Regions from separate parts of the Paenibacillus sp. FSL R10-2788 genome, predicted to be linked through region 3. Evidence: riboswitches for the same ligand, from Rfam matches in the RefSeq annotation. Region 3 holds a riboswitch; each other region holds the start of a gene.

Region 1 (7,538 bases), 110 kb from region 3:
GTTGGCCTGTTGTCGCGCCGGCAAAAGCTGTACGGTGCCGCTTCGTTCCGCCGAAACGACGGAAATCGAGCAGACCTTCCGGTGTGCGGTTGAACATAACGCCCATCCGGTCCATAAGGTGAATGATACCTGGCGCAGCTTCACACATCGCCTTAACCGGCGGCTGATTCGCCAAAAAGTCACCGCCATAGACAGTGTCGTCAAAATGCTCCCAAGGGGAGTCGCCCTCACCTTTTGTATTTACCGCGCCATTGATGCCGCCTTGCGCGCATACGGAGTGTGATCTTTTTACAGGAACTAATGAGAATAAATGGACATGCGCACCAGCTTCCGCTGCCTTGATGGTAGCCATCAACCCGGCCAGACCGCCGCCCACGATAATGATATCGGATGTTGCCATGATAGTTCACTCCTTTTATCGAAAATATCAGAAAGGATTCTTAAATTAAATGAAGGTCTTTATGGACTGGGCAATAGTTGCTGCAGTTTGAAATTCACTGTCACGGAAAGTAACCAGCGAAATCAGGAACATGAACGTTACTAAGACAAATATGCCAAGACAGAGGTAAGAAGATACCCGCTGTGCACGAGGACCGACGGTAATTCCCCAGCTGATTAAGAAAGACCAGAGACCGTTCGAGAAGTGGAAGCATGCAGCAACGATACCGATAATATACAGTGTCAGCAGAAGTGGCTGAGTCACGATATCGTGCATGAGACCGCCTAATTCTTCGTGCTCCACATTACCCACTGCCACCTGAACCCGTGTTTGGAACAAGTGCCAGACGATAAAGATAAAGGTAACAATACCTGTAATCCGTTGCAGGGTATAACGCCAGTTTCTTTCAATGTTGAAACGGTTCAAGTTCGGCTTGGATTGATACGCAATATAAAGTCCGTATACCCCATGGTACAGCAGAGGAAGCCATATACCGAACAATTCCAGGAAGAAGACGAGCGGTAAGCTGTTCAGCCATAACACGCTGTCAGTGAAACCGGAAGCGCCACCCTCTACAGCCGCAAAATTCGTCATCATGTGCTCAATGAAGAAGGCTCCAAGTGGGATAACGCCTAGCAAGGAATGAATCTTTCTGGAATAAAATCCTTTCATACAAAGTAACCCCTTTCCGATTAAAACAGCGTTTTCATTAATGGGTATTCACCGCCGGAACTACATTTGACACAGGATAACGTTGACAATCCAATGACATAATTCCTTAATTTACCGTTATCCTAGAGTTTACCGGACTAAGTTTTATTTTTCACAAAATGTGAATATCTTGTGTCACTTTTCATGTTACTCTTTTTTCGCTTATAAGGGAATTGCAATCTAATTATTAAACGTTATACAATAAACGCATAAGAATAGATTTTATATGATAATAATTCTCATTTAGCGAAACAACATTTTCCGACATAACCTGATTTTCCTTATGTAATAAGAACAGTTACTCTTACGGCTATGAATTTCATCACTACTGATCGTACATCGCATTAGGAGAGGAACTCAATTATGTTTGACGATTTAGATGTTTTTGCAGCAGTTGTGGAACATTCCAGCTTAAACCGGGCCTCACGCCAGCTCAATCTATCCCAGCCCGCCTTGTCTCGCAAAATTTCTAAACTCGAGGAACGTCTGGGGGTCGCACTGTTTAATCGTTATGGCAAACGACTGGAGTTAACCGAGGTTGGGCGTCTCACTTATTCCTATGCGCTTGAACAACGGCAGCAGCGTTCCAAGTTTCTGGAAGCCCTTTCTAAATTCAAAGAGGGGGAGCCAAGGCTTGTCACCTTGGGGGCTAGTCTTACCTCACTGCAGACCACGCTTCCGCCGCTGGTTAACGCTTATATGGACAAATATCCGACCGCAGAGCTGAAGCTGATTACAGGCCGAACGCATGAGATCGTATCCTCAGTTAGTGAGGGGAAATCAGATGTAGGTCTGATCGCTTCCTCTATTCAAGAACCTGGGTTACGCTGCATTTCTCTGTTTGAGGATCAATTGCGACTGGTCGTCTCAGAGCAGCATCCTTTAAATTTATCCTCCAAGCTAACCATGGATAATCTATCCCGGCTGCCTATGATTCTCTTCTCAAAGGGTACCTGGTACCGGCGCCTGACGGACGATCTATTCCAGCGCTGCGGGATTGATCCCGATGTGCGCATGGAGATTGACTCCTTCGAAGCCATCGTGCGGCTGCTTCCGACTGTCAAAGCGGCTGCGTTGCTGCCAAAGTCTTATCTGCGTCCAGAGCTGCTGAACGGCGGCGGACTGGTGTCCTTACATATCAAGGAGCTGGAGCAGACTCAACGGACCACCTGCCTGATTTACCGTGACGATGGAAGCATGAGCACGGCGGCTCGCAGTCTGGTGCAAGTAACCGAAGAGATGTTTCTGACAGAACGTGAGCAGTAAAGCCGGACCAAATGAATCAAGGGGCGCACCTATTGATCTCCAAATGAGGCAATAAGTGAAGCACTTATCGAAAAATTAGGGGATTTCTCCCTAAAATTCAGAGATTTTTGTTCATAAGACTTATAATTAGGGAAAACTTCCCTAATTTTTGGCCGATTCAGTAGCTAATAAGGAATCCCTCTAATTATTAGGGAGAAATTCCCTAATTTCGTTCATTTAGAGCGAATAGCGGCTGTTTTCAGGGAAGTTTTCCCTAATTAGTTCACACCCACTCTGTACATCGTACAAACAAAGAACGCATATCGCCCATAGTCCACCGTCACAGATACCACAAATCATCTACTACAGCCGTACGAATATCACACCTAACAACTCGTCAACCGCACAAACCAATATATTAGAACACTACGCGTGGTCTATAGCCATATGGCATAGTGAAATCCATTACTTTTCCTACTCTTTACTCCATAAAAAAGAAGCTGCCCCCAAGTAGAATTCACTACTTTTGAGTCAGCTTCTTTTCCTATGATTCTTGGTTCACAACTTCACTCTCAAAACGGTCAATACTTTCATTAGGACCAATGAGTACCATAACATCGCCTTCACTTAAATAATCATGGGCAGTTGGAGCGACGATTATTCCGCTTTCCCTATTTAGGGCAACAATGCTGCAGCCATATTTAGCTCTTGTATTTAAATCGGACAAGCTTCTGCCGTTCATGCAGGATGGCACGGTCAGCTCGACAATTTTATAATCCTTGGACAGTTCAATATAATCCAGCAAATTGGGCGTCACCAGCTGGTGTGCCACACGAATCCCCATATCCCGCTCCGGAAAAATAACCCGATCAACCCCCAGCCGCGACAATGCGCGGCCATGAAGGATGGAGATTGCCTTAGCCACCACTTGCTTGACTCCAATCTCCTTTAACAAAATGGCCGCCAGAATGCTTCTCTCCATATTGTCACCAATCGCAACAATCCCACAATCAAAGTTCCGTACACCAAGCGAGCGCATAATTCCCTCATCTGTAGCATCTGCTACTACCGTATGCGTCAGCTGATCGCTCATTTCCTCCACGCGTTCTTCATGGTGGTCAATGCCGAGCACCTCGTAGCCCATTTCCATCAGCTCAAGCGCCAGGCTTGAACCGAAGCGACCTAAGCCGATTACTACAAATTGCTGTGCTTTCATTTCTAATTAACTCCTATCCAATAATTATTTTACCTTCCGGATACTTATACAATGGTTTACCCTGTTTGGGACCGAGTGCATACGCTAAGGTTAGTGGACCTAGCCGACCTGCAAACATCGTCAGACAGAGTAGAATCTTACCGATCGCTGACAGTTCCGGAGTTAGCCCCATAGTCAGTCCTACCGTAGCAAAGGCGGAGGTCGTCTCAAACAAGATTGCCAAGAAATTACTGTCTTCAGTTGTGGAGAGTATCATCGACACAGAGGCGATTAACAACAAAGCCAGCAGTGTGATCGTTAATGCCTTGTAGATGCGCTCTTGAGCCAGCCGATAACGGAACAACACAACATCTTCCCGTCCACGCAGCATAGCAATAACAGCACCAATCATCATCGTAAAGGTTGTTGTCTTGATCCCGCCGCCCGTTGAGCCTGGAGAAGCACCAATAAACATAAGAATCACTATAAAAAATTGTGTAGCCTGCCGAAGTCCAGCAATATCAACTGTGTTCGCGCCAGCCGTACGGGGAGACACGGATTGAAAGAAGGCTGATAATATTTTACCGCCAAAATTCAGTGAACCCAGGGTACGAGTGTTAGTAAACTCGAATATAAAAATAACCAAAGCTCCGATCAGAATCAGCCCTGTGCTGGTGGACAGGACAACTTTACTATGTAGAGACAGCCTGCGGGTTACCCGAAACTCCACCAGATCTGACATTACAATAAAACCAATCCCGCCGGAGACAATCAGAAACATCACAATAATATTCACAAGCGGATCATATACATAATCAGTTAAACTGCGAAAATCCCCAAAAATATCGAACCCCGCATTATTAAACATAGACACCGCATGAAATACGCCAAAATAAATCGCTTTTCCAAGTGGCATATCAAAAGCCCAGCGAATAGACAGCAGCAAAGCGGCACAGCCTTCTATGACAAGAGAATATATAAGGACTCTTCGGATCAGCCGCACAATTCCTTCCATAGAGCCTTGATTCATGGCTTCCTGTAGGATTAGCCTGTCCCGCAAAGATATTTTACGCTTTAACACCAGTGAAAATAGAGTGGCCATGGTCATAAAACCTAAGCCGCCGATCTGGATCAGGATCATAATTACGGTTTTCCCAAAAATCGTGAACGAAGTTCCGGTATCCAGCACAACAAGCCCTGTTACACAGGTTGCCGAAGTTGAAGTAAATAATGCATCAATAAATTCTACGGAATTCCCGCTTGTGCTTGAGATGGGCAGCATAAGCAGCAAGGCCCCTATCAGAATAATCGATGCAAAACCAAGCACCAGTATCTGCGGCGGCGAGAGCTTCAGAAACTTAAATTCAGAAATCCTGCGAAACTGTGAAGCCACTTTGCTCACCTTCTTATCAAAAATTCCAACAAAAAAAGCACTGGAAAACCAATGCTGACTTGGTTCCTGCAGTAAATTAGCCTACGAGGTTAGCTGTCGGATTCGGACTGTGCAGGCTGCCCTATTCGTTCCTAGAACGAAATTCACCCCTGATGAAAGTGCCATTTATCTTGTACACTCCACTTTTCATCACTTCTTATGGTTCCCCCGTTTTCACCAGAAATTCGGCTACTATACAATTGCATACAAATTATATACGTTATTTAGTGAATTCACAAAGACACAATTAATGCTCATTCACATGAAAAAATGCGGTTTAAAGAGACTGCATCAAATGGAGTACCTTTTCTCATCACTTTTCCGTGTTTTCCCTGCAATTACACCGATTCTCACCATTCGTACACAAATGAACACGATAAAATTCATGGTATAAATTCACATGACTATTCTATACTATCTCTATTACCCATAAAAAGAACATATAATGTTTTTTGTAACCAGCCAGGCACTAATACTATAATGGAACATAATATTGTCAGTACATAACAAGGAGGCGTTACATGAATCCCGTCGGCCAGCCCCTACAGCAACGTGCCCTCTCCAAGAGGCTCATCATCTCGGGCATTATCGGTCTTATTCTATTTATTATGTTTCAGATTTCCCCTTCGCTGCTAAGCAGCTCTACAGGGGAAGATACCACCGTCATTAGCAAGGCAGAAGCCCGTGACCAAGCCGTATTATTCGCAGAACAAAAGCTCAATTACACCGAAGCACCAAACGATCAATGGAATGTACTTTACGAGACGGACTCTTCCTTTTATGGTTATATGTCTCGCGAGAAGCTTGTGGAGGACTATACCAAGAAAAAATTGGATCAAAAATATCCTTTTGATGTCTTTCGTGCAACGCTTACTCCGTCAGCGGATCAAGAGCCGCAAATCATTGTTGACCTCAATATGTATACCGGCGAGATTGTCGCTTTCTCAAAGGCTGCAAAAGTTGCCTCCGAAGAGGGGGCTGGCATTGCTTCCGTTGGTGCAAAAGAGGACAAGGGAGCTGACCTCACTCTAGCGCAGAAGGAGAATCTTGCTCGTCCTTGGCTTCAGGAATGGGAAGTAAATCCTGCCAAGCTACAAATTGAATCGAATACAGGAAGCCATGGGCTGGTGTATACGGATAGCACTGTTCAGGTCGGCGAATCCTTATTGCACTATTATTTTGATTTCAGTGGAGAGCAGGTCTCCAGCTTTAATGCCGGATTCACTGCACCGGCTTGGCATACCTCCTACGTACAAGGACAGACCTCTTTAGCGGAAAAGCTGACATTATTCGGTTACGGTATACCCACACTGATTTTAGGAATTCTGGCACTCGTCTACAGTATTCTTAGAAGAGAGCATACTTCCTTTAAACGTGGGGTATTCCTAAGCTCAGCCTATTTTGTAATCATGATGATCAGCACCTATAATATGCTGCCTGAATCAACAGGCGAAGGGCTAGAAGCACAGATTACCTCTGTCATTATGTTTATCATTTATGCTTTATACAGCCTGCTGATGTCCTCCTTGCTTTACTTCTCTTTAGTGGGCGGCAATGGCCTATGGCGAAAAGAGGGAGGCATGAACCCTTGGCCCCGCGCCAAAGAGCCCGGCTATGGACAATATGTGTTGGATAGTATCCGGGCTGGATACATGTGGGCTTTCGTTCTGCTAGGGGTGCAGACGGTTATGTTCATCATATTATCGTTTACCTTGCACAATTGGTCTACTACAGACGCCACCCAGTCTCCTTATAACATGAGATATGCTTGGCTTCTGCCTATCGTCGCATGGCTCGCTGGTTTATCTGAGGAAGCCATTTATCGCTTTTTCGGAATCCCTATGCTGAAAAAGGTGTTCCGGAACACTTTCGTCGCTTGCTTGATCACCACGCTGGTTTGGGCGTTTGGCCATACGTTATATCCGATCTATCCCATCAGCTCCCGTCCGATTGAGCTGACCGTAATCGGGCTGCTGTTCAGTTATATTTTCCTTCGTTACGGATTTATTGCTGTCATGTTCAGCCACGTCGTGTTTGACAGCATCCTGATGGGCGCTACGCTGATCTTTATGAAGGAGAGCGTAAATGTAGGCGCGGGTATCTTCGCGATTATTATGCCGTTCATAGTCGCTTACATCGTCTATCGATTTAATCCACCACAGAAACCTAAGCCGGTGGAGCCTTCTTCTTTGATTTAAGAAAATAAAATAGTGTACATCCTATAACCAAATTAAAAAAAGGGCATCATAGCAGCTTTAGTCGCTGCTGTGATACCCTTTTTCTTTTGTCATCATTGCTATGAGGTTGGCTCTTCGTCCTTGAGCGCATCAAGAATTTGTCTTGCCAGCTTTTCTCCAATAGAAAGTGTACGGAAATCATCCACGGAGGCTTCTTTAATTTTCTTAAGCGATCCGAAATGCTTAAGCAGCGCTTTACGGCGCTTCTCACCTATACCAGGTATAGAATCCAGCTTGGAGGTAACCATGGACTTCCCGCGCTGTTCACGGTGGAAGGTG
Region 2 (7,538 bases), 5.9 Mb from region 3:
ACGAGCCTTCAGATTGTTAGCAATCGTCTTGCGGCGCTGTGTGAAAGAAGCGTGAACCACTTCAAAGAAATGCTTCTCACTCTCCACCTTTACCGGAGGATGCTCTCTAACCTTCAGACGGATAACAGCAGACTCCACATTAGGTTGAGGGATGAATACCGTACGCGGCACGATACAGACGAGCTCAGGCTCGCTGTAGTACTGCACGGCAATGCTAAGACTTCCGTATTCCTTTCCACCTGGAGATGCAGCCATACGCTCCGCAACCTCCTTCTGAATCATTACAACGATGTTATCAAGGGGAAGCTTCTCTTCAAGCAGCTTCATCAGAATCGGAGTAGTCACATAATAAGGCAGGTTAGCAACCACACTGACCTTGTTCACAGTGGTGAAATCTTCCTTGAACATTTCCTGCAAGTTCACATTGAGGACATCATCGTTACGAACCTTAACATGGGGATAAGGGGAAAGTACGTCTTTTAATATTGGAATCAGTCTACGGTCTATCTCTACGGCAGTTACAGCACCGGCTGTTAGTGCCAGACGCTCCGTCAGCGCTCCAATTCCCGGCCCGATCTCCAGCGCCCCAGAATCGCTATCTAGTCCAGCAGCGTCTACAATCTTGTCCAAAATATTTTGATCAATCAAAAAATTCTGTCCCAGGCTTTTCTTGAACTTGAATCCATAACGTTGAATAATCTCTTTGGTCCGTTTTGGAGTCGAAATTTCCTCTCTACCACTCATGAAGTAATGCCTCCCTGATCAATTTGGGCGAGAGCCCCGGCAAATTCCTCCCGCGTAATCCCAAACATCGCCAGCCGCTTGTACAGCTGTTTGCCGTTACAATATCCGATTCCAAGCAAATTACCAAGCGCCATACGTCTTTCAGCAGCCCGAGGGTGTACAAGCATTCCAGCGGCCATAAGGTCATCAATACCAATCAAAGCAGGTGCTCCTTCAAAAGAGGTATGTACATTACGCAGCGCATGACGAATCGCCTCTGGCGATGCATTCTCTACACCGATATCCCCTTTTCGAGTTGCGTCCTTCTCCGGAATAAAAGCATGCTTGCAGCCCGGCACCTTCGCTGAAACGATTTTACGAATTCGCTCCCCGGCATGGTCCGGGTCCGTAAGAATAATAACCCCTCTGCGTTCCATAGCTAGCGCAATCTTCGCAATTACAGTCCGGTTTACAGCAGAGCCGCCTGTCTCAATCGTATCTGCTTCCACAGCACGCTTAATGGCTACGGTATCGCTTTTGCCTTCAACGACGATTAATTCCTTAATCATATTTCTTGACTCCTTCCAAAAAAAGCAAAAAGAAGAGGATTCGCTCCTCTTCTTTTGGTTAAAGAATGTATAAGTGATGAGCGGTTGCTCTGCGATCAACGAAATGATCATCCAGCGTTCCTTAACGGTTATCATCACTATAGCTTATCAAAGGATTTTTTGCAAAAGCTTCAGTTCTAGTTAAGCTCTGGTTTCACAGGTCCAATCACATATACGGTACGTGATTTACGGCCGAAATTACGAGCATGGCTCAGGGAATCATAATAGACATCCACTTTATTGCCTTTAATGGCACCGCCCGTATCCTCTGCACGGCGGAATCCAAGCCCATCGATATAAACCCACCAGCCAATAGGAATTACATTCGGATCTACTGCAATTGTACGACCTTCCGTTACGCGTGTTCCGGAGGCAGTTTTAGTACCTATTCCTGGCTCTTCTGACGAATAAGCTGTCATGGAGACGTTCTTAATCATCTTCTTGTACTCAAAGTCTACGCCAGCCTTGCTTGTGACGTTCTTAGTCTTAGCGCTAACTTTAGTCGTTTTGGAGGTAGTGCTTGATTTGGAAGTTGTTGTAGCTTTAGCAACTACAGTAGGCTTAGGAAGTGCTTTAGTACCAACGGCAATGATCTTATCTTTTGTTACCGTTTGTACTTCCTTGCCGATCATGCGCATAGAGGCCAGTTCTCCGTCTTGATAGATCTTTTCAATATGCTGAACCATGACGCCTGGTTTGCCTGCCTGTGCCACTCTAACTGTTCCCACAGTAAGGGAGGGATCTGCTGTCTTAATAACACGGAAAGGTAAGTTAGTTGTTCGCTGTACCGTTTGCTTGTTGATACGAACGATCTTAATCTCCATGTCAGCAGAGATGGTGGTGTCTAACGAAGGAAAAATCTTATCATAGCCTTCTAGGTTGATACCCAGTTTGTCAATCGCCTGACCGATAGTGTCTTCGGTCGTATATAACGTTTTTGTTGCTCCGTCCGCAGTAAGGCTAAATTTCTGCGCACGATTGATAACGACACGGTCACCGTCTTTTATTTCATCACTCAGACCTAAAGATAATTCATCATGCGGCTGCAGCGAAATTTGCTCTTTCTCCAACACATCACCAAGAAGTGCTTCTCGCGTTTCAAGTGTCTGTGTTTGCCCGTCTATTACTAAAACAAATTGTTTGTTACTTTGACCGTGTACGTACAGCAGAATTAACAGCGCGATTGCGATTGAAATCACACCTGCAAGTAAAAGTACGCGAGTATTTACTTGCTCCCACCGTAATGCGAAAGACCTGCTGGATGACTGCGAATCATGGGATACCTCTGGTTGGAATAAGCCCATTCTCTCCATCCTCCTTACATAGCCTCGTCGTCAATTTGTATATCATGAGGACTGAATTTCTTTGACGAAACTATTTGAGATTGTCACAGGATACGCACGTATTAACTTAGCGTCTCCTGCTCATGGATCGCCTGCTCGGCACAGCTACTCCCACACCTGTTATATAACAGTATGCGGGCAACATTCAGTTTATTCAAAAATAAAGAAGCCTAAAAAGAGTTCTCTTGAGGACTCTTTCGTGGCTTCTCCGATGTCAGAATACGCGGGAATGTTTGTGCACGAGGTTGCCTCTCTTACTTGCGCTTACGGGGTTAGCTGTCGGGTTCGGACGAAAGAGAGACGCCCTATTTCAGGTCACCCGCTCACGGCGGTTGCCCTTAAATTCACCCCAAAGACCACGTGAAGAAATCAAATATTGTTCTGCGGCAATTCCTAGTCGTATTCAAGATACAGGCATGCGGCAGTTCAATATTGGTTCCCCCGTTCTCCATACGGAGACTCAGCGAGACGATCCATGAATCAATGGCTGTCACAATAACAACAGCTCACATCACTGAAAAGATGATATCCTGTTTTGATGCATGTTGTAAAGGACGATTCAACCACGTTTAAGCAAATATATGGTTAAAATATTGTAATAATCAGCCGTTTTTATATTAAAAAAGTTTAATATATCGGCTATTCTCTATTTTTCACCCGTTTTACTCCTGTTTTCAGACAATCCCAAATCGTTCCAGTGCGTTCGCATACGTAATTTTAGCCAATTCTTCCCATGTTAACCCTTTAATTTCAGCCGCAGCCTCTGCTACTAACTTCACATGAGCACTCTCATTTCGCTTGCCACGGAAGGGGTGTGGAGTCAAATATGGAGCGTCTGTTTCGATCAATAATCGGTCCAATGGCGTCTGTGCAAGCACCTCTTTAGGCACTCTGGCATTTTTGAACGTTATCGGTCCTCCAAATGACAAATGAAATCCAAGGTCTAGACACATTTTTGCTGTTTCCCAGCTGCCTGAGAACGAATGCATCACGCCACCAATTTCATTTGCTTTTTCCTCCCGTAAAATCCGTACAACATCTTCATGAGCATCACGGTCATGTATACAGATTGGCATTTTTAGTTCACGGGCTAGTCCGATTTGTTTGCGGAAGACCTCCTGCTGCACATCCTTGGGAGAGGTATCCCAATAATAATCCAATCCAATCTCTCCGATGGCCACCACTTTTTCATGGCTGCAAAGAGAGGCGATCCAATCGAGGTCTCCCTCTTTCATATCAATCGCATCCTGTGGATGCCAGCCCACCGCTGCATAAATATAATCATAAGATTCAGCCAGCTTCATCGTTGAAGGGATCGTTTCCCGATTAAATCCAATATTGATCATCTTGCTAACTCCGGCCTCTACTGCACGAGCAATAACTTCCTCGCGATCCTCGTCGAATTGAGGCGCATCTAGATGTGTATGTGTGTCGAACAGATACATTTTAAAGCTCACTCCTTGTTGTTTTTATCAATAGTTCCATAAATATTTGTATTATTTTGCAAAAATCTCTGCTACAGAAGAGGGCAAGCGTGTAAGGGCTTTTTTCAGCTTATCCTGTGGGAAATATAGATGATATCTGCCACGATGAATTCCGCTTATTGAGCGCACAATATCCGATACCTCTGAAATTTCCCGCAATTGCTCATTCCGATCAAGCAGTAAAATTTGATTATTGTCGAAGGCTGCTCCTGGATGGAACACATCATAAGGCAAATCTGTCGGATAATCAATCTCTAGGTCATATTCTGGGTTAAGTCCCACTCCCGCAAAACTGCTGCAGATTTCCGTAATCATATCTGTATCCAAATTCTCAATCTCTACATATTTATACAGTTTACGATGAATAAAACGGGTACACAAGTCGCTTAATAACTCATCTTCTTCAAGTGTCCATTGCATAAAAGCAGTCTGTACCAGTGCCTCATCAAGCATTAAATATTGCTTCACTGTTACTTCTCCTCGAAAGAGATCTTCCAGCGGAGCGATCATAAAGCGAAATTTGTACCCCTCTTGAAACAATTCTTTAGCTCTACGGAAGATTTGACGCAAAATAATTTCAGAGCTGCGCGTCACCGGATGAAAATATACCTGCCAGTACATTTGATAACGTGACATTAAATAATCTTCAATGGCATGCATACCTGATTCTTTTACTACAATCCGCCCATTATAAGGACGAAGCATTCTCAAAATCCGATCAATGTCGATGGTTCCATAGTTTACACCTGTATAGTACGCATCACGCAGCAAATAATCCATACGATCAGCATCCAGCGGACTGGAAACCAAATTGACAACAATTTCATGCTCATAAGTCTTAGAGATAACTGAAGCTACTTTACGAGGAAAATCCTCCTCCACATCACGCAATATTTCGGTAATCTCCGTGTCCTCCAAAATAATCCGGCAGGTCCAATCCTCATGGTTCATTTCAAAAGCTTCTTCTATAGAATGTGAAAATGGGCCATGCCCTAAATCATGCAGCAAAGCCGCACACAAAGTAAGCAAACTTTCTTCAGGAATCCAATCCTTATATCCGCTGCGCTCAAATTGCGAAATGATTCTTCGTGTAATTTCATATACTCCTAAAGAATGAGAAAAACGACTATGCTCTGCACCATGAAAAGTGAGATATGAGGTACCTAACTGGCGAATCCGGCGTAAACGCTGAAATTCTTTTGTATTAATTAGTCGCCAAATAATCGTATCCTGTACATGAATATAATTATGAACGGGATCCTTGAAAACCTTTTCTTCCGTGAGCGGCTGCTTCATGAGATCAACTCCTTCTAATAATTTAATATGATTTTAACTAATATCAGTATATAATAAGTAATTATGTCGTACTTTGTCGAAAAGTATCATTTTTGGTCTTGGTAAATCGACAAAATGCTTTCAGGGCAATTCTTAATTTTTATAGGGACATTCAAAGTTCTTATGGAAATTTTCTTATTCAGCCTATGAAAAAAGGTTGACTGATTTGGGAATCGTTGGTATTATAAGTATCATAAAACAGTGAACAATGTCGAATAATGACGTTTTTGGAACATTGAGAGGAGTAACGATTGTTATGATGAAATCAACAGGAATTGTAAGAAAAGTAGACGAACTTGGACGGGTTGTTATTCCTATTGAATTACGCCGTACACTTGGCATTGGCGAAAAGGACGCACTGGAAATTTACGTTGATGGCGAACGGATTATGCTTAAAAAGTATGAGCCTGCCTGCATTTTCTGTGGCAACGCTGAGAACGTAACTTACTTTAAAGGAAAAATAGTTTGTCATGAATGCATTTCTTCCATCCCTACCCCTGTGACAAACTAAATTAAATAGTATATAATAGAACTAATCAAATTGTTAATTCTAACCTTTTCATATCTCCTTGACCTCCCGTGACCGCGGGAGGTATTTTTTATGTCTGGGTTTGCCCTCCTGGTTATCCCCTCCCTAAGGGCAATGTGCTTCAAGAGGGAACTAGTAATACTTAGTTGTATTTCTTACAGTTATTTTAAATGCTTTTTACCATTAAACGAATTAATTGTATTTTGTACACTTATATTTCCTATATCTCCGAGAAATCAATCCTTTCCACCTTTATAACTGTATGAAGTACAACTAAACGAACAAATACATAAAAAAATTCAAAAATAACTGTACAAAGTACATTTAACCCACAGATAAATCACTCAAGCTCGGGCAGGCCGTTTCCGACAATCCTTATTTATTCTAAGAATTCGTCTACAACACTTACTCTTCTGCTCTATCAAGCAACGCATTATAAATATCCCGTTTGGCTACACCCCGGTCTGATGCCGCTTTTTTCATAGCCTCTTTCCGTGGTACATCCTGTGCTTCGTAATGAGCTACATGATCTTCAATGCTTAACTGACGCCACCACGCCGATTCTGCGATTTCTGCATCTTCCTTGCTCTCCCCTTCTACGACAATAACATATTCGCCTAGCGGAGGATGTTCAGTAAGCCAAAGTGTACATTCCTCAATTGAACCGCGTAGAAACTCCTCATATCTTTTCGTTAATTCACGTGCCAACACAATCTGGCGATTGCCGAATGCTTCTTGAAGATGAGCAAGTGTCTTAACTACGCGATGGGGAGATTCGTAGAACAACAAAGTTCCTTGAGCCGAACGAAGTGGACTTAATACTGCTCGGATGTCCTTACGCTCTCGGGGAAGAAAGCCGATAAAAGTGAACGTATTCGTAGATAGACCAGAAGCGATCAAAGCTGACAACGCTGCGTTAGCTCCAGGGATAGGAATCACCGGAATTCCATGACTTATAGCAAGGGCTACAAGATCCGCTCCAGGGTCAGAAATCGCTGGTAAACCGGCATCGCTGACGAGTGCCAAATTTTTTCCTTCTATTATATAGCGTACAAGCTCAGGTCCACTGGCGGCCTTATTATGCTCATGATAACTAAACAACATCGAAGGTGAAATCTCAAAGTGGCTGAGTAATTTCCGGGTCTGTCTCGTATCTTCCGCGGCAATAATATCACATTCCTGTAAAGTGCGGACTGCACGATAGGTCATATCCTCCAGATTACCGATAGGTGTAGCCACCAGAAAAAGCGACCCTGTTGTCTCCTGAGTACTGGTATTGGTCTTGTTTTGAAAACTGCTTTGGCATGATATCGTCATGATTTACCCTCTTTAGCACCATAGTAGATGTCCATAATCTCTGGACAGTATTGATTGTCCTCATTATATACGATGAGCGGTGGTTGTAAACGAACCTCAGGCTTTCCATCACGTGCAGCTTCGATTAATACCATATTAGCCTCTAGATGGGCACGTGGATGTACAAACCGAATAATCTTTGGCTCGAGTCTATATTGTC
Region 3 (7,538 bases):
GGAGGCTGAATCCCTATTACCGAAACCTTCCTTTCCTTTGGTCTCGATCAGGAGCTGCAGATACGCTGCTTACTACACCTCCTTCTATACACTTACCATCACTACTTAGAGTCTACTGTTTCTTTCCCACGTCGGATGAGCTGCTTACTATGCCTCCCTCTATACACTTACCTTAACTACTTAGGTCTACCGTACTCTCCCACGTCGGATGAGCTGCTTACTACGTATCCTTCTATACACTTACCTTCACTACTTAGGGTCTACTGTTCTTTCCCACGTCGGGTGAGCTGCTTACTACGCCTCCCTCTATACACTTACCTTCACTACTTAGGGTCTACTGTTCTTTCCCACGTCGGGTGAGCCGCTTACTATGCCTTCCTCTATACAATTACCTTCACTACTTAGGGTCTAACGTACTCTCCCACGTCTGATGCGCTGCTTACTACGCCCCTTCTATACACTTACATCCACTACTTAGGGTCTACTGTTCTTTCCCACGTCGGGTGAGCTGCTTACTACGCCCCTTCTATACTCTTACCTTCACTACTTAGAGACTACTGTTCTTTCCCACATCGGGTGAACTATATTTGATGCTGTGGTAGGGTAGGGACATTAAGTGGCGTTCTAGGTACAATATGCTTGTAAATGTTCAACATCCACCGGTTAGTAAAATACCAAAGGCTGGCTCATTCGTAGATTTCACTACTGATGAGCCAGCCTTTAGTTAGATATCCATTATATTAGGGAAATCCTCCCTAATATTCATCGATAATCGCTTTAAAATAAGGTTTTTAGGGAATTTATCCCTAAAAATTCATGCAAATACCCATTTATGGCTAAAACATCCTATTATTAGGGAGGTTTTCCCTAATCCACGTTCTAGGAGCCATAATCCCCTTCATTTTAGGGAAGTTTTCCCTGCTATGAACGAATTAGTCAATTCCCCTGTTTTCCCCTTTAACTAGAGGGTTTTCAATCCCTTGGGCACAGAGACAAAATGCGAGTCGTCGGCTGGCAATCTGCTATCCGTGGGTTGGTTACCACATATTATGCCTACGTCGAAGGAGCTTCCGTAAACTAATTTCGCACGTTAGATCAGGGATCCTGTGCACAGGGAATTCACGGATTCTCCTCGAACCTTTCTCTTTGTCTCCATGCCCCAAGGATTCAAATCTTTTGGGTATGTTTTTATTTTTTTTCGTTTCACCTACGCCATTTTTCGTTCTGCCTCTACCGCAATCGACCAGATAAATCCAATTAACTCACGACCCACTGCTGCCATGGTTAAATTTCGGTGTTTCCCGCGTCTGACTAATTTTAAATACTTGCTGTGTAACCGTTCTTGGGCTTTCCACGACGTTTCATGGACATGAATACTCTGGCCCTCAAGACGCACTGCTAAATCTCCCTTGACGGCAGGGCGGTGACGGTAACTCCATGCGGACTCCACCAGTGCGCGCCGCACTCCGGAATTTCCGACTTTTGTAAGACTCCCTCTTTTGGTACTTGCTCCCGAGGAATATTCCCGTGGCACGAGTCCCAGGTAACTCATGAGCTGAGCCGGTGAACGAAAACGTTCGAAATTTCCAATCTCGACAACTAAAGTCATAGCTGTCAGCAGGGCGATTCCCCTCAGGCCTTGCAACGCTTGAATGACAGGTGCGTAAGGGCAGATCTGTGCTTCTTCTCGCATTGCGGCTTCAAGTCGCTTGATTCGCTCCTCCACTTCCCGGAGCTGTTGCAGGGATTCGGTAAATACCCGTTCTTGAGCTACATTATTAAACTTCAGCATAGAGAGCCATTCCCGGTACCTTTTGGTCCAGCGTTTTTTCATACCCTCTGGCTTGTGAATTTGGTGGCGCAATAGAAAATGAATGAGCCGTTGCCGAGCCCGATGTAGGTCTTGCCTAGCATCTTCTCGTGCACGAATGAGATCTCGTAAAGCTTCGAGTTCTGGCGTTGGCACATAGATCGCAGTCAATTCTCCAGCCCGGTGTAACTGAGCCAGTTTTTCTGCATCCCGTCGGTCGGTTTTTATGGCATCTCCGGGACGCTGTGGCATACGCGAAGGTGCAATTACCACACAGGAAATTCCCATCTTCGTCAACCAGCGGTATAAGTCGTACCCCGTAGGCCCGGCTTCATAGCAGACCTCCAGTGTAATCCCTGAACCTTTGAGTTTCCGAATCATTCGAGCCACTGCATCTGGGGTATGGGGGATGGCTCCATAATATCGTGCGGGTTCCCGACCCTCATCTGCAATCGCCACCGCAATTTTTTCTTTAGACACATCCAAACCGACGTATTTTATGGTATTCTTCATAGTAACAGCTCCTTTCGCATGTAGCTCTGTAATGGTTGTCCTTTTAACTTCCATTTTAACCTACGGTGTGCGAAACAGGGGCTGCCTTTCGTTCATCATAACTAATCCACGTTCTAGGAGCCATGCTCTCTATCACTTTAGGTAGAATTTCCCTAATTCACGTGCTAGAAGCCATAATCACCTTCACTTTAGGGAGAATTTCCCTAAAGTTCTACCCAGAAAGACGTCCCATAGCCAGCTCATGCTCCCTGGCTATGGGACGCCCTTTTCCACTTAAACGCTTCGCTTGTAAAGGTCTCCCTATAGATCAGCTAATCTGCTGACTGCCCTGCTGCTTCTCCAAGAAACGTTGAAGAATCGCATTGAATTGCTCCGGCTGGCACAGATTACTTGGATCTAATGCGTTCGGAATAATCGCCAACTGCGCATGTGGCAGCTGGGACACCATTTCCTTCATACAATTCACTCCAAATTCATTAAAGTCCCCTACAATACATAAAGCAGGACGTTTAAAAGCCTTTAAGCATCTGGTGTAATCAACATGGCTTGTAGCCAGTCTTTGCCGATATAGCTCCCGGGGACGTTTGTCCAGCAACCCTCTTCTAATCTCATTGTAGGCCAGACTCCAGCGCTCTCGGTACATCATCCGAATCGAAGGCAACACCAGCTCGCTTGGGAGATAATACATTAGCAAACTGCAATATGCTGCCATAGTTTGTATTTTCCCTACAATTGTTGATCCGTGAGTCCTACAGAAGCTGTCTGCGACCACAATTGCTTTTACACGCTCAGGATATTGTTTGGCAATATGCTGAACGACTAAGCCACCATAGGCGATTCCTACAAAAACTGCTTCACGGATACCTAGGTCATTCAACAGCATAATCAGATCCAGACATTGCGTCTCAATAATCTCATGTGGGGCCTCCAGCAGTTTACCAGACTTACCATTCCCCCGTAAATCGCACAAAATCACTTTATATTTATCGGAAAAATACTCCAGCTGTGGTTTGAACATACTGTGTGTTAATCCATGTCCATGGATAAACACAACCGGAGTGCCAGTTCCATTGATTTCATAATAGAGCGAAGTTCCGTTCAGTTTAGCGATAGGCAAAGGTAACACCTCTTTCATAATAAATTCTACGTCTATATCTGCTTAAAAACGCAGCAAAAAACCACAGAGGGATTCTCTGTGGCTATTCATCACTAAACACGCCATTCATCCTCTCTCCATACGCTTACGAGGTTAGCTGTCGGATTCGGGCAGTGAGAGTTGCCCTACCTGCAGGGATGCATATTATGCACCCGGAACAGGATTCACCCCATAACCAGTGCCGACTCTCACATCGGCTGCCAGTTGTTGGTTCCCCCGCTTTCCAGAAACGGAAATTAAGCGGATTGCTTATGTAATTGTAAATTTAAGATAATTGTCAGTTCTGAGATGAATCATACTCTTGTAAGGTTTGCTTGTAAAGGAGGGCTCTGGTCAAAATAATGTTGAAAGCAATGCTTTTCATTTCATATTGAGCATACTCTTCATTTTCTCTTTCTTTTGCTCTTGTTTACTCGTTTTATTTAAGAAAATGGCTCTGAACCAAGCCAAACGGAGGTTAAAACACCAGTACTTTCTATATAAAGGCCATCCTTTTCACTGGAGATATGAAAAAAGCTAAGCAGAATCAGAGATATTCCCCTGTCCACTTAGCTTCCTCTTACAATACTATGGCTACAAAAGATCGGCGTTTTTCAATGCATGCTCCCAGCTTGGAAAAAAGAACAGCGCACTTCTCATAAGCTCAGGATCGCTCTGCTTTACTTGTTTTTTACTGATCGAGCTTCCGTCGCTTTGCAGCTTTTTGATCCGACTTAATACTTCATCAGCCTCCAAAGGAATTTCCATTGAAACACTCCTTTCTCAGTGACCTGTTTCCCTTCATTTTCTCCATAATATGTTTATTTATTCCGTACTCTTTATTTCCCCAGATTAAACCATCTGATAGATGGGTTGTTCAGCAATGAACCGGCTAGGAAGCATGGGATATTTGTCTGCTAAGATTTCAGCTAAATATTTCATCCCCGGCGCTTCACTCTCCGCATGCCCTAACATGATGAGCGCTTTAGATCTGCCTTGGTGCCCTGCATCCCGCACATATTCCGGAGTCTCCCACTCTGGTCCCTCTCCAGCAATAATTAAATCAAGATTGTGATCATTAAAATGCGGAATAGCCATCGTCCCGCCTCCTCTGTAACCTACTAATATCCCTACGCGTTTGCAGGACAGAGACAGGTCACCGGCAGCGCGTACATAAGAGATCCCTAGCTTACTTTTAATATATTGAGCAGCTTCCAGTACAGTCATAGCAGGAATATTGAGAATCGTAGCAGCTGCTTGCTGCTCTTCCACGTATGCGGACCAATCTAGTTCTCGCAGCAAACCCACCATAATTCCATCCGGCTTTTGCCGATGCCAATAATCATGATAACGAAAAATAGCAATTTGGGAATGTTCGATCAGACTTTTTTTCGCATGATAAACCGGATCACCTTCTAACCACTCGCTCGCCGCATGATGGCTATAAAATACACCTTCATGCGTGATCAGCAAATTGGCTCCTAACGCTATTGCTTGCTCCACAACATTTTGTGTGGCAGAGAAGGCCGTAATAATCCCTGTGACTTCAGTTTCCGGTTCCCCTGGGTTCAGAATATCCACAGTCCCTTCTACCTGTTCCACAGTTCCCATTAAATCTTCCAAAATCGCTCTAATCGTGAGGCTCACTATCATCATCCCTCGATTCGAAATCTAATAAATCTTTCTGCCTTTAAGATCCTCAATTCCGCTCTTGCGGTAAAAATACGTATTGATCCGATCTCTCCATTCCTGCGCATGCTCTGCTTGCTCTTCAAGACGTTGCTTCACTTGCATATACCATCCACTATCCACGCTGCCTTCAAGTGATTCCCATGTCGCTAGAAGCCGTGCAGCCTGCTCAGCCCCCTCAAAATGAGTATCGTAGATATGCTGAATAATAGTTTGCCCCGATTGCAGAACATACGTGTATGGAACATGATGAAAGAACAGCAACAGCTCTTCCGGACAAGACGCTAGATTCTCATAATTTGATGCATTAAGCCCCATATACTGTCCGCTATAACCCGTTCCCGATTTGACTGAACGATCCACACCAATGCCCTTATGATCCGCATAATGGTACGTTCCCCACTTGGCGTATTCATACCCATCCACATTCGGCCCATAATGATGATCCGGATTAACCATCCAACCCACACCTAATGGAGCTGTGTAAGATTCGTAAATCCTCCATGAGTCCATCAACATCCCGCGAATAGCAGCCACTAGACCTTCATCAGTGCCAAAGGTAAGCCGAATCCATTCCTCAGCTATTTCTTTTGCCGTCAGCTCCGGATTCCAAATTAATCTTCCATATCCATACAGATTAGCTTGAGCTAACCCATGCCCCGTCCAGTTCATGTCATCTCCAACATTAGTTACAGCAGCCACACCATTATACTTATTTCCCCACACCGATCCGTCCACAATATGTTTCACAAGCGTAGTTTGCCCTCTGGCATAAGTATTGAAATCAAGGACTTCTTTCCACTGTGGAACAAGATAACAGAGATGCCGCTGCTGCCCCGTATATTCTTGAGCAATCTGAAACTCCATCAGATGATTGGTATGTTCCAGTGCGCCAAACAGCGGAGATACCGGTTCTCTGACTTGAAAATCCATCGGTCCATTCTTGATTTGCAGCACTACATTATCATTAAACCGGCCATCCAATGGTTTGAAATGATCATATGCCGCTCTGGCCCGATCTGTCTTACGGTCACGCCAATCCTGCTTGCAGTTATATACGAAACAACGCCAAATCACGATTCCGCCAAACGGCTCCAGTGCTTCTCCCAGCATGTTGGCGCCATCTGCATGGTCACGTCCGTAAGTGAATGGTCCTGGTCGATTTTCTGAATCCGCTTTGACCACAAACCCGCCAAAATCAGGTATCGCCCGATAAACCTCACTAGCCTTATCTTTCCACCATTTCCGCACCGCTGGGTCCAGAGGATCAGCTGTGTCCAATGCTCCGATCTGTATCGGGCTGGCGAAGTTAGCACTGAGGAATAGCTTAATCGCGTATACGCGGAATATTCCTGCAATCAACGCGATATCAGGCAAATATTGCTCCGTTATAAATAGAGATTCAAGCTCATGAACATTCACATTGTTAATCGAAATCGCGTTGATACCCACAGAGGACATTAATCTGGCATAATCACGTAGCCGCTTTGTATCGTTAAGAAATTGATTGGACTCGTAAAAAAAGGAGCGTCCAGCATAGCCACGTTCAATACTGCCATCAAAATTATCCCAGTGATTAATCATTCGCAGGCCGTTCACCGGATTCATAGATAAATCTAGAGCGTCTATCTCGCTTTCTGTTCCTATCAGCCGTAAAAGATGGAATACACCATACAAAATTCCAACAGACGTTAAAGCACCGATAGCGATACATCGCTCAGTAGCGTTTGTACGTATAAGGAAACCTTCAGGACCTAGTGAATCGGTTCGCTCTCCTCCGAATACTCTACCAATTAACGGATTCCCCCCTTGGAGGGTTCCTATAACGATACACGGTCCTTCTGGTTGCGCTGTGAGCAGTGGCGCTTTGCCCAGCATAGAGGTCATCCCCTGTATGAATTCCGCGGCTGCTGCCTGAATCGTCTCGTTGTCCTCCGTTACAACCAACTCACCACACCAATTTAAATATTGATTGTATAGAGATCCAGATTTCAGCTTGCCATAGTTGAGCCAAGCCTCATAAGCGGTATTTGTCATGTATATTCCTCCCGTATAAATAACCCGCCCTGGATTAAAAAGGGCGGGTTCATGATTCGCAAGCTTGAGCAGATTACCCACTCTATGATTTGGTGACAGCGTTAAGCAATTGATGATAAGCCGGCTTAGGATTATGCTGCTCATCGAATAGAAATGGCCAATTTTTCCGTCCCCGAACAGGGAATTCGTCCAGCCATGTATAGTCATCCGCTGCTCCCCAGAAAGTGACAGAGCTAATCACGTCGCGGTATTCTTTCAACAGAGCAAACATCGCTTCATACCGCTCTGCCTGCAGCTCGAGCAGTTCGGCAGGTGCAACCTTTAAATCCATGCGTTTGTCATCGAAACGGAACA

What was found. A riboswitch is a leader RNA that binds a small molecule or an ion and turns the genes downstream of it on or off. The one in region 3 is predicted to bind cyclic di-AMP.
Region 1: it holds a riboswitch for cyclic di-AMP, as region 3 does, so the genes downstream of both, NSQ50_RS25900 (TrkH family potassium uptake protein) here and NSQ50_RS26350 (alpha/beta fold hydrolase) in region 3, are expected to answer to the same signal.
Region 2: it holds a riboswitch for cyclic di-AMP, as region 3 does, so the genes downstream of both, NSQ50_RS00190 (3D domain-containing protein) here and NSQ50_RS26350 (alpha/beta fold hydrolase) in region 3, are expected to answer to the same signal.

Annotation. Positions count from the first base shown of each region.
Region 1 covers NZ_JBBOQA010000001.1:5,825,768-5,833,305, forward strand. Annotated here, with positions in the region: gene sdhA (succinate dehydrogenase flavoprotein subunit) at 1-400, opposite strand, end outside; gene NSQ50_RS25885 (succinate dehydrogenase cytochrome b558 subunit) at 446-1,111, opposite strand; gene NSQ50_RS25890 (LysR family transcriptional regulator) at 1,514-2,416, shown strand; gene NSQ50_RS25895 (potassium channel family protein) at 2,940-3,611, opposite strand; gene NSQ50_RS25900 (TrkH family potassium uptake protein) at 3,625-4,983, opposite strand; cyclic di-AMP (ydaO/yuaA leader) riboswitch at 5,046-5,223, opposite strand; gene NSQ50_RS25905 (CPBP family intramembrane glutamic endopeptidase) at 5,544-7,220, shown strand; gene uvrC (excinuclease ABC subunit UvrC) at 7,319-7,538, opposite strand, start outside.
Region 2 covers NZ_JBBOQA010000001.1:37,704-45,241, reverse strand. Annotated here, with positions in the region: gene rsmA (16S rRNA (adenine(1518)-N(6)/adenine(1519)-N(6))-dimethyltransferase RsmA) at 1-744, opposite strand, end outside; gene rnmV (ribonuclease M5) at 741-1,292, opposite strand; gene NSQ50_RS00190 (3D domain-containing protein) at 1,469-2,635, opposite strand; cyclic di-AMP (ydaO/yuaA leader) riboswitch at 2,921-3,150, opposite strand; gene NSQ50_RS00185 (TatD family hydrolase) at 3,349-4,119, opposite strand; gene NSQ50_RS00180 (HD domain-containing protein) at 4,171-5,454, opposite strand; gene NSQ50_RS00175 (AbrB/MazE/SpoVT family DNA-binding domain-containing protein) at 5,750-6,004, shown strand; gene rsmI (16S rRNA (cytidine(1402)-2'-O)-methyltransferase) at 6,428-7,339, opposite strand; gene NSQ50_RS00165 (tRNA1(Val) (adenine(37)-N6)-methyltransferase) at 7,336-7,538, opposite strand, start outside.
Region 3 covers NZ_JBBOQA010000001.1:5,936,037-5,943,574, forward strand. Annotated here, with positions in the region: gene NSQ50_RS26345 (IS110 family transposase) at 1,208-2,323, opposite strand; gene NSQ50_RS26350 (alpha/beta fold hydrolase) at 2,631-3,440, opposite strand; cyclic di-AMP (ydaO/yuaA leader) riboswitch at 3,546-3,732, opposite strand; gene NSQ50_RS26355 (hypothetical protein) at 4,053-4,226, opposite strand; gene NSQ50_RS26360 (Nif3-like dinuclear metal center hexameric protein) at 4,311-5,105, opposite strand; gene NSQ50_RS26365 (alpha-glucuronidase family glycosyl hydrolase) at 5,130-7,184, opposite strand; gene NSQ50_RS26370 (endo-1,4-beta-xylanase) at 7,267-7,538, opposite strand, start outside.